DNA from 3 places in the Streptomyces sp. NBC_01013 genome. Region 3 is predicted to be linked to each of the others. Evidence: riboswitches for the same ligand, from Rfam matches in the RefSeq annotation. Region 3 holds a riboswitch; each other region holds the start of a gene.
What was found. Region 3 has a riboswitch for S-adenosylmethionine ahead of OG538_RS26675 (aminotransferase class V-fold PLP-dependent enzyme). Riboswitches for the same ligand answer to the same signal wherever they lie in the genome.
Positions count from the first base shown of each region.

Region 1: another riboswitch for S-adenosylmethionine. It lies ahead of OG538_RS03850 (hypothetical protein); the one in region 3 lies ahead of OG538_RS26675 (aminotransferase class V-fold PLP-dependent enzyme).
Region 2: another riboswitch for S-adenosylmethionine. It lies ahead of thrC (threonine synthase); the one in region 3 lies ahead of OG538_RS26675 (aminotransferase class V-fold PLP-dependent enzyme).

Region 1 covers NZ_CP108687.1:897,498-900,767, forward strand. Annotated here, with positions in the region: gene OG538_RS03840 (cytochrome P450) at 1-50, opposite strand, end outside; gene OG538_RS03845 (cytochrome P450) at 47-1,342, opposite strand; gene OG538_RS03850 (hypothetical protein) at 1,562-1,978, opposite strand; SAM riboswitch class IV at 2,026-2,135, opposite strand; gene OG538_RS03855 (phosphocholine-specific phospholipase C) at 2,258-3,270, opposite strand, start outside.
Region 2 covers NZ_CP108687.1:3,714,607-3,717,876, forward strand. Annotated here, with positions in the region: gene thrC (threonine synthase) at 1-1,262, opposite strand, end outside; SAM riboswitch class I at 1,280-1,406, opposite strand; gene OG538_RS15935 (glucosyl-3-phosphoglycerate synthase) at 1,560-2,507, shown strand; gene OG538_RS15940 (trehalose-6-phosphate synthase) at 2,552-3,270, shown strand, end outside.
Region 3 covers NZ_CP108687.1:6,127,943-6,131,212, reverse strand. Annotated here, with positions in the region: gene OG538_RS26685 (rhomboid family intramembrane serine protease) at 1-36, shown strand, start outside; gene OG538_RS26680 (Lrp/AsnC family transcriptional regulator) at 33-314, shown strand; gene OG538_RS26675 (aminotransferase class V-fold PLP-dependent enzyme) at 380-1,756, opposite strand; SAM riboswitch class IV at 1,930-2,047, opposite strand; gene trpD (anthranilate phosphoribosyltransferase) at 2,133-3,197, opposite strand.

The sequences.
Region 1 (3,270 bases), 5.2 Mb from region 3:
GTCCCGCCGTTCCGAGCTGCTGCCTGGGCGGTTGCGTGGGGGCAGTTCACGAGAAGTCTCCTGTCGTACGAACGGGGGTGAACCGGACGGGGAGCGAGGTGGTGCCACGCAGGAACGCGGAGGGCCGCCTCACGAGGCCGTCGACGGGGACGGCGAGCTGGAGATCGGGCAGCCGGTCGAGCAGGACCTCGATGCCGGTCCTGGCGATGATCTCGGCGATCTCCTGGGCGGGGAAGGGACAGCGGTACTCGCCGTGGCTGAAGGCGAGATGGGCCCCGTTGCCGCCCTGGGCGGGCGCTCCGCCGCCGGACATGCTCTGCCGGATCAGGGGGTCGGTGTTGGCCGCGCCGAGTCCGAGCAGCAGCATGTCCCCGGCCTTGATCCGCTGTCCCCCGAGCTGGGTGTCCCGTACAGCCCAGCGTCCGGCGAGGATCTGGGTGGGTGTGTCCTCCCAGAGCACCTCGTTCATGGCCTCGCCGATGCTGCGCCGCCCGCGGGCCATGGAGTCGGCGAACGCGTCCTCCGTGAGCATCAGACGCAGGGAGTTGCTGACCCAGTCGGCCGTGGTGAGGTGCCCGGCGGCCGTGATGGCCATCAGGTCGAGCATGTACTCCTCGTCGGTGAACGCCTCGGGGAAGGCGAGCATGCGGGAGGTCACGTCGTCGCCCGGTGCGGCCCGTTTGGCGGCCACCAGCCGGGCCATGTGTTCCCCGAAGCGCAGATGGGCGGTCTGCGCGTCCGGCCCGCCGTCGGCGAGGTCCTTCAACACCTGGGCGATGGCGGCACCTTCGTCGTCGGGGAACCCGACGAGCCGGGCGAGGACGAGGACGGGGAGGGGCTCACAGAAGTCGGCGACGAGGTCGGCCGTGCCACGGCTGCACACGTCGTCGACCAGCCGGTCGGCCAACTGCTCGCAGTGAGTGCGGATCTGATGCGGGTCGGTGCCTTCGAGGGCCGGCCCCACCATCCGGACGTGCCTCCGGTGTTCCTCCCCCGCGCTGAAGTAGATGGACGGCATGGGGCGCCCCACCATCGGCAGCAGCGGCCAGTCGTCGGGGATGTGGGGCCACTGGTTCCACAGGCCGACATCGCGCGGGAACAGCTCTCCGTCGCTGGTGACTTGATGGAGCTCGCGGTACCCGATGACCAGCCAGGCGGGGAACCCGCCCGGGAGTTCGACGGGGACGACCGGCCCGTGGTCACGCCGCATCGCGCGGTAGACGGTCTGCGGTTCGGTCTGGAAGCCCGATCCGCCGAGCGGCACGGCCCCGGCGTGAGCCGGACAGCCCGGGGGCGGAGGAGGAGAGGGTGGCGCGGGCTCTGTGGAAGAAGGGCGCGTCATGAGTCCTGACTCCTGTGGCGACAGCTGCACGCGTCAAGATCATTCGATCAACGCAACTTCACTATAAGGATTTTGTGTGACGCCGGAACGGTCAACAGCGATCAATCCCGCACCATGAACGGAACAACGGATTGACATCTCAGCACAATTGATGAGCATCGCGATGTTCCGCACGAGCCCCCCGGACGTGCCGCGACAGGGCGAGCAGGACGGTCCGGGTTATGCCGGAGTGGCGCGCCCACCGCTACGGGCACCCTCGCAGAGGCCCCCGCCCTCCAACCCGACATTGACCAGCCCGGCAGTGCCGCGGGTCCCGTCGCCGTCGCCGTACTCGAGCTTCAGCGCATGCCAGCGCGCCAGCCAGTACACCCGGCCGCGGTGAGCGGCGAGGGTCTCCCGCAGCGCACCGGGGGCGTGCGTCCAGACCTCGGGGAGGTCACCCGCATAGTCGAAGGCGGGACGCAGTTCGACCCATCCGTCGTCGCGGACGTCCCCGGAGGTGAGCAGGATCTCGACGGCCTGCCCAGGCTCCTGGCGGCACTTCTTGGCATGGATCCAGTGCACGCGATGCCCTGCCGCATAGCGTGAGCAGTCATCGCTGCGCACGGAGTCGTTCTGGGTGAGATGACGCAGCATGGTGAGGTTCGCCTTCCGGGGTGAGGACCCCGTGCACCCTGCACCGCGGTCCGCTGTTCCCCGTGCCCTTCGCACGGGGCAGGTCGTCACCCGGAGCACCCGCAGCGGAGCGGGGTGCCGTCCAGCAAGCCGGGGCTGTGCACTGGAACTCATGACCCGTACAAGACTCTAACGCACGCGAACCGCCCGGCCCGACGGGTGGTCAGGAGCGGGCGACGCCCACCTCACGGACACCGCTCGCCCCCGAACCACCCACCGACCGTCACGAAGCGTTGCCACTCACCCGGTGACGAGGCCCGGGTCGCTGGTGCCGGCTTGGCCGGTCTCGACGTGTCCGGCGAAGCGCCGCAGGAACGTGGCGTCCACGTCGGAGACGACGGTGACGTCGTACCAGCTCTTGCTTCCCCGCAGGTCAAGCACGTGCTTCACGGTCGCGCCCGCACGGACGGCGAAGGTCTGGACCCCTCCCCCGTACCCCACAGCACTGCGCACGGTCAGCCGCACGGTCCCGGAACCCCCGTTGACAAGGGTGAGTTCGAGCCCTCCTCCGGCCGCGACATGACGCGCCGTCACCTCGGGCCCCGCCACCTTCCCGGCCGCCCGGAAGGTGCGCAGGAAGCCGTTGGGGCCGTGGACGGTGAGGTCGGTCACCCCTTTGGAATAGGTGGTGTTCCAGCTGTCCGCGAGGGACTTGCAGGCCTCGGTGGTGTAGGTCCAGGGCCCGTCGGTGCGGTTCGCGGAGGTCACCAGGAAGTGCGCGCCGGCAGCGGCGCCACCGCTGAAGGTGAGGCGGTACTTGCCGGTGGACGTATCCGCTGCACCGTCGACGAAGGGCGCGTAGCGCAGGGGCCGGGTCGGCCGGGCCCCCTTCTCCTGTCTGGGCACGCTGCCGGCGGCGGGTGGCACGGGGACGTAGTCGGGGTGCCGGAGGCGGTCCGGAGGCTCGTAGGCGTCGGTCGACGGCAGCGACGCGGCGGAGGTGTCCGTACGACGGAAGTCGAAGGCGGAGGTGAGGTCGCCGCAGACGGCGCGCCGCCAGGGCGAGATGTTGGGCTCGCGCACGCCGAAGCGCTGTTCCATGAACCGGATGACGGAGGTGTGGTCGAAGACCTCGGAGCACGCGTACCCACCGGTGCTCCAGGGGGAGACGACGAGCATGGGCACCCGCTGGCCGAGCCCGTACGGCCCGGCGGCGTACCGGAGGTCGCCGGGGAAGTAGTCGGCGGAGGTGTCGACGGTGGACAGTCCCTGCGCGGGCCCCGACGGAACGAAGGGCGGCACGACGTGATCGA
Region 2 (3,270 bases), 2.4 Mb from region 3:
GCGTCCAGGCTCGGGCGGATCGTGGCGCTCGCCTGCGAGGTCGCGGCCACCGCGTCGAGCGTCTTGAGGCCGTCACCGGTGTTCAGGATGACGGTGGTGAGCGCCGGGTCGAGCAGACCGGCGTCGATCAGCTTCTTCGTCACGCCCACGGTCACCCCGCCCGCCGTCTCGGCGAAGATGCCCTCGGTGCGGGCCAGCAGCTTGATCGCGTCGACGACCTGCTCGTCGTTGACGTCCTCGACGGCACCACCGGTGCGGCGGGCGATGTCCAGGACGTACGGGCCGTCGGCCGGGTTGCCGATCGCCAGGGACTTGGCGATGGTGTTCGGTTTCTGCGGCCGCACGACGTCGTGTCCGGCCTTGAAGGCGACGGAGACCGGGGAGCAGCCCTCGGCCTGGGCGCCGAAGATCTTGTACGGCTTGTCCTCGACCAGGCCCAGCTTGATCAGCTCCTGGAGACCCTTGTCGATCTTCGTGAGCTGCGAGCCGGACGCGATCGGGATGACGAGCTGATCGGGCAGCTGCCAGCCGAGCTGCTCGCAGATCTCGTACGCGAGGGTCTTGGAGCCCTCGCCGTAGTACGGGCGCAGGTTGACGTTGACGAAGCCCCAGCCCTCGCCCAGCGGGTCGCCGATGAGCTCGGAGCAGAAGCGGTTGACGTCGTCGTAGTTGCCCTCGATGCCGACCAGTTCACCGCCGTACACCGCGGCCATGACGACCTTGCCCTGCTCCAGGTCGTGCGGGATGAACACGCACGAGCGCAGACCGGCGCGGGCGGCGGCGGCGCCCACGGCGCCGGCGAGGTTGCCGGTGGAGGAGCAGGACAGGGTGGTGAACCCGAAGGCGCGGGCGGCCTCGACGGCGATCGCGACGACGCGGTCCTTGAAGGAGTGCGTCGGGTTGCCGGAGTCGTCCTTGACGTACAGACCGCCGGTGACGCCCAGCTCGCGGGCGAGGTTGTCGGCCTTGACCAGCTTGGTGAAGCCGGGGTTGATGTTGGGCTTGTCCGCGACATCGGAGGGGACCGGCAGCAGCGGCGCGTAGCGCCAGATGTTGTTGGGTCCGGCCTCGATGCGCTTCTTCAGCTCGTCCGGGGAGCCGCTCGGCAGGTCGTACGCCACTTCGAGCGGCCCGAAACAGGACGCGCAGGCGAAAAGGGGGCCGAGTGCGAATCGCTCTCCGCATTCGCGGCAGGAAAGCGCCGCGGCGGGACCGAGATCCACGGAAACTTCGGTGTGTGCTGCAACAGTCTCAACAGCCATGATGGCGAGGCCCTTTCTCCTCATCTTCCTCGCGACGCATTTCGTCACGAGACGGAATTGGCACCTTCCCCACCTGACCTCGCGGTCGGCGGGAGGGTTGCCGGGACTTCAACGGGCCGTTCCCTCTGTCCCTCTGGATGAGCGCTGTGGCACTGGACCATGGATCCAGGCGTTTATCGGCGGACGGACCCCGGCATGCGACGGCCATCTGCGTTGTTCAAGACTGTAACCGAAGCATCGGACTGTTGAGATAGTCGTCCGAACCGCGAGATGGATCACATACAGGGAGTATCGACCGTGCTGGAAGAGGTCGAACGCTGGCTGACCGGGCGTTCCTGGTCAGCCGCCGACCGTCCGCTGGACCGTCTGCTGGATGCCAGGAACGACACGCACGGGCCGAGCGTGAGTGTCGTGCTGCCCGCGCTGAACGAGGCGGAGACGGTCGGGGACATCGTCACGACGATCCGGCGCGAGCTCATGGAGAAGGTCCGGCTGGTCGACGAGCTCGTGGTGATCGACTCCGGCTCGACGGACGCCACCACGGAGGTCGCCCGCCGGGCGGGCGCCCGGGTGGTCCACCGGGACGCCATCCTGCCCCGCATACCGGCGGTCCCCGGCAAGGGCGAGGTGCTGTGGCGGTCACTCCTGGTGACCGGCGGCGACATCGTCTGCTTCATCGACGCGGACCTGAAGGACTTCTCGGCGGACTTCGTCTCCGGCATCGTCGGCCCGCTGCTGACCGATCCCTCGGTGCAGTTCGTCAAGGCGATGTACGACCGGCCGTTCGGTGACACCACCGGTCAGGGCGGCCGGGTCACCGAAATGGTGGCACGCCCGCTGCTCAATCTGCACTGGCCCCAGCTGGCCGGCTTCGTGCAGCCCCTGGGCGGCGAGTACGCCGTGCGCCGCTCGCTGCTGGAGCGGCTGCCCTTCCCGGTCGGTTACGGAGTGGAACTGGGCCTGCTCGTCGACTCCCTGCACACGGTCGGCCTGGACGCGCTCGCGCAGGTCGACGTCGGCGTCAGGAAGCACCGCCACCAGGACGGCCAGGCGCTCGGCCGGATGGCCGCCGCCATCTACCGGACCGCCCAACTCCGCCTCTCCCGGGGCCATCTGGTCCGCCCCGCGCTGACCCAGTTCGAGCGCGGCGAGCACGGCTTCGTCCCGCACACGTACCCGGTGGACACCGAGGAACGGCCGCCGATGCTGGAGATCGAGGAGTACGTTTCACGGCGCGCGGCGTGACTTCGCACGTTTGGGCGGTTCGCGATCGGGCTAGATTCCGCAACATGGTCTCCGAGCACGCCCCTCAGCCCGCTGCCCAGGTACTCGTCGCGTCCAACCGCGGCCCGGTCTCGTACGCGCTGCACGAGGACGGCACCCTCGATGCGAAACGGGGCGGGGGCGGACTCGTCTCCGGCCTGAGCGCCGTGGACGACAAGATGTGGGTGTGCGCCGCCCTCGGGGACGGCGACCGGGAGGCGGTGCGGCGCGGGGTCGGCGAGCCGGGCGTCCGGATGCTCGACATCGACGCGGACGTGCACGCCGACGCGTACAACGGCATCGCCAACTCGGTGCTCTGGTTCGTCCACCACCTGCTCTACCAGACCCCCGTCGAGCCCGTCTTCGACGCGGAGTTCCGCCGGCAGTGGGCCTCCTTCGAGACGTACAACCGGGCCTTCGCCGCTGCGCTGGCCGAGGAGGCGGGCGAGGGCGCGGCGGTCCTCGTGCAGGACTACCACCTGGCCCTGGTGCCCGGCATGCTCCGTGAGCTCCGCCCCGACCTGCGGATCGGCCACTTCTCGCACACCCCGTGGGCGCCCGTCGACTACTTCCGGCTGCTGCCCGACGACATCGCCGAACAGCTGCTGCACGGCATTCTGGGCGCCGATCGGGCGGCGTTCCTGACCCGCCGCTGGGCGGACGCCTTCATCGGCTGCTGCGCGGAGATCCTCGGCGGTACCGGCCGTACCCGGATCGGGGTGCACGGCCTCGGCGCCGACGCGGA
Region 3 (3,270 bases):
CCAGCCACGGCGACCGAGGGAGAAAGCAAGCCGTGATCACCGCGATCGTGCTCATCAAAACCAGCGTGGACCGGATTCCCGAGATCGCCGAGGCCATCGCCGCGCTGGACAGCGTCAGCGAGGTCTTCTCGGTCACCGGTACGTACGACCTGATCGCCATGGTCCGGGTGTCCAAGCACGACGATCTCGCCGATGTCATCCCCGGCCGGATCAGCAAGATCCCCGGCGTCGAGGGAACCGACACGCACGTGGCGTTCCGTACGTACTCGCAGCACGACCTGGAGGCGGCCTTCGCCATCGGTCTGGACGCGTAACCGCGTCAGCACGTGGGGCCGGGTACGGACAGCCGTCCGTACCCGGCCCCACGTGCTGACGGGACTCAGACCTGAGCGGCACCCCTGTCCGGGACGCAACGGCCGTCCTCGGTGCGGTACTTCCACTGGGCGCCCTCGCTCACGAGCTCCTTGACCGCCCGCAGGAAGCGCTCGATGTGCTCGTCCGGCGTACCGGCGCCGAAGCTGACCCGGATCGCGTTGAGCGACTTCTGGCCCGGCTCCGCCTCGGGCGCGCCGCACTCCCCGATGTCCTGCGGGTCACTGCCGAGCAGGGTGCGCACGAGGGGGTGGGCGCAGAAGAGTCCGTCGCGCACCCCGATGCCGTACTCGGCGGAGAGCGCTGCGGCGAAGTGCGAGCTGTTCCAGCCCTCCACCACGAACGAGATGACGCCGACCCTCGGGGCGTCGTCGCCGAACAGCGACAGCACCTTGACCGCGGGGACCTCGGCGAGGCCCGCGCGGACCGCGGTGACGAGCTGCTGCTCCCGGGCGACCAGGCTGTCGAACCCCGCCTCGGTGAGCGCCTTGCAGGCGGAGGCGATGGAGTAGACGCCGATGACGTTGGGTGAGCCGGCCTCGTGGCGGGCGGCGGTGGTGTGCCATTCGACGTCCACCCCGCCGTCGGCGCGCCGGGCCACCTGGCGGGACGCGCCGCCGCCGGCCAGGTACGGCTCGGCATCGCGCAGCCAGTCGGAGCGGCCGGCGAGGACCCCGGAGCCGAAGGGTGCGTACAGCTTGTGACCGGAGAAGGCGACCCAGTCGACGTCCAGCTCGTCGATGTCGACGGGGTGGTGCGGGGCGAGCTGGGCGGCGTCCAGCACGATCCGGGCGCCATGGGCATGCGCGGCGGCCGCGAGCTCCTTGACGGGCCACAACTCGCCGGTGACGTTGGAGGCGCCGGTGACACAGACCAGGGCGGGACCGTAGGGGTCGCGGACGGCGAGCGCCCGCTCCAGGGTCTCGACGGCCTGGGCCGGGGTGCGCGGCGCGTTCAGGTACGTCACGCGGGCGTCACGCCAGGGCAGCAGCGAGGCGTGGTGCTCTGTCTCGAAGACGAACACCTGGCAGTCGGCGGGCAGCGCGGCGGCGAGCAGGTTGAGCGAGTCGGTGGTGGACCGGGTGAAGACCACCTGGTCATCGGCGCGGCAGCCGAGGAACTCCGCGACGGTCACGCGGCTGCTCTCGAAGAGGTCCGTGGAGAGCTGCGAGAGGTAGCCGGCGCCGCGGTGGACACTGCCGTAGTACGGCGCGTACGCGGCCACGTCGTCCCACACCCTCTGCAGGGCCGGGGCGCTGGCGGCGTAGTCCAGCGCGGCGTAGGTGACCTCTCCGCCGGTGACCAGCGGAACCGTCACATCCTTGCCCAGAACCGGCAGCGGGGCACAAATCGACTGGTCGGTGGCAGCAGTGAGGACAGACATGACGAACTCCCGTAACAGGCAGGCGAATTCCGCGTGCCTGCGGATACGCGGCAGCACGGAGGGAAGAAAGAAGGTGTGCGGAGAAGGGCCGAAAAGCCCTATCGCATTCGCTTGCTCACAAGAGGCTCCCTGAGGACCAGGACCCCACGGGTGGACATCTCACGACGTCGAGGGGTCCGCGCTTGCCGCAGACCTCGCTGCCTGCGGCCTGGTCTTCACCCGGGGCACCCCGCCACGGACGGAGGGTTGCCGGACAGCGGGCCGGGGCCGTAGTCGCTGTCACTCATGACCTGCCCAGCATCCTGCCATACGCACGGAATCGCGCAAGGCGCAGTCCATGATCTGGACTGCGCCCCGTCTCGCACCCGACGCCCCCTCAGGCGTTGCTGGCCACGACCCATCTCTCCAGGGCCCGGCCCGCCGCGCCCGAGTCGATGGACTCGGCGGCCTTCGCGATCCCCGCGGCGAGCTGCTCGGCGAGCGTCCCCCGGCCCGGGTCCAGCGCAACCAGCGCCGCCGCCGAGTTGAGCAGGACGGCGTCCCGCACGGGGCCCGTCTCCCCGGCCAGCAGGCGGCGGGCCACATCGGCGTTGTACGACGCGTCGGCGCCCCGCAGCGCCTCCACCGGCACCAGGTCGATTCCGACGTCGCGCGGGTCGAAGGCCTCCTCGCGCACCGCACCGTCCCTGGCGATCCAGACCCGGGAGGTCGCGGTGGTGGTCAGCTCGTCCAGGCCGTCGTCGCCGCGGAAGACCAGGGCGGAGTTGCCGCGCTCGGCGAGGACCCCCGCGACGATGGGTGCCATCCGGAGGTCGGCCACACCGATCGCCTGCGAGCGCACCTTGGCCGGGTTGGTGAGCGGGCCGAGGATGTTGAACGTGGTCGGCGCGCCGAGCTCCGCCCGGGCCTTCGCCGCGTACCTCAGAGCGGGGTGGAACTTCACGGCGAAGCAGAACGTGATGCCCGCCTCCTCCGCCACCTCCACCACGCGCTGCGGGGGCAGCTCCAGATTGACGCCGAGCTTCCCCAGGACGTCGGAGGAACCGCTCGCCGACGACGAGGCGCGGTTGCCGTGCTTGACGACCTTGGCGCCGGTCCCCGCCACGACGATCGCCGACATGGTCGAGATGTTGACCGTCTTGGCCATGTCGCCGCCGGTGCCCACGATGTCGACCGTGCGGCCGGGCACATGGATGGTCGTGGCGTGCTCGTACATCGCACGGACCAGACCGGAGACCTCCGTGACGGTCTCGCCCTTGGCTCGCAGCGCCACCGCGAAGCCGGCGATCTGCACATCGGTCGCCTCACCGCTCATGATGCGGTCCATCGCCCAGGCGGTGTCGTCCGCGGTCAGGTCCTGGCCGCGGAGCAGAGGGGTCAGCACGCCGGGCCAGGAACGAGCCGCCACGCTGTCGCCGCCTGCCGGGGTCACAACGTTCATGGTCCGCTCCTGGGGTCCACAGCCGATAAGGGGGATGGGGCCACCCTATCGAGCCCCACGGACAGCGAAGAGC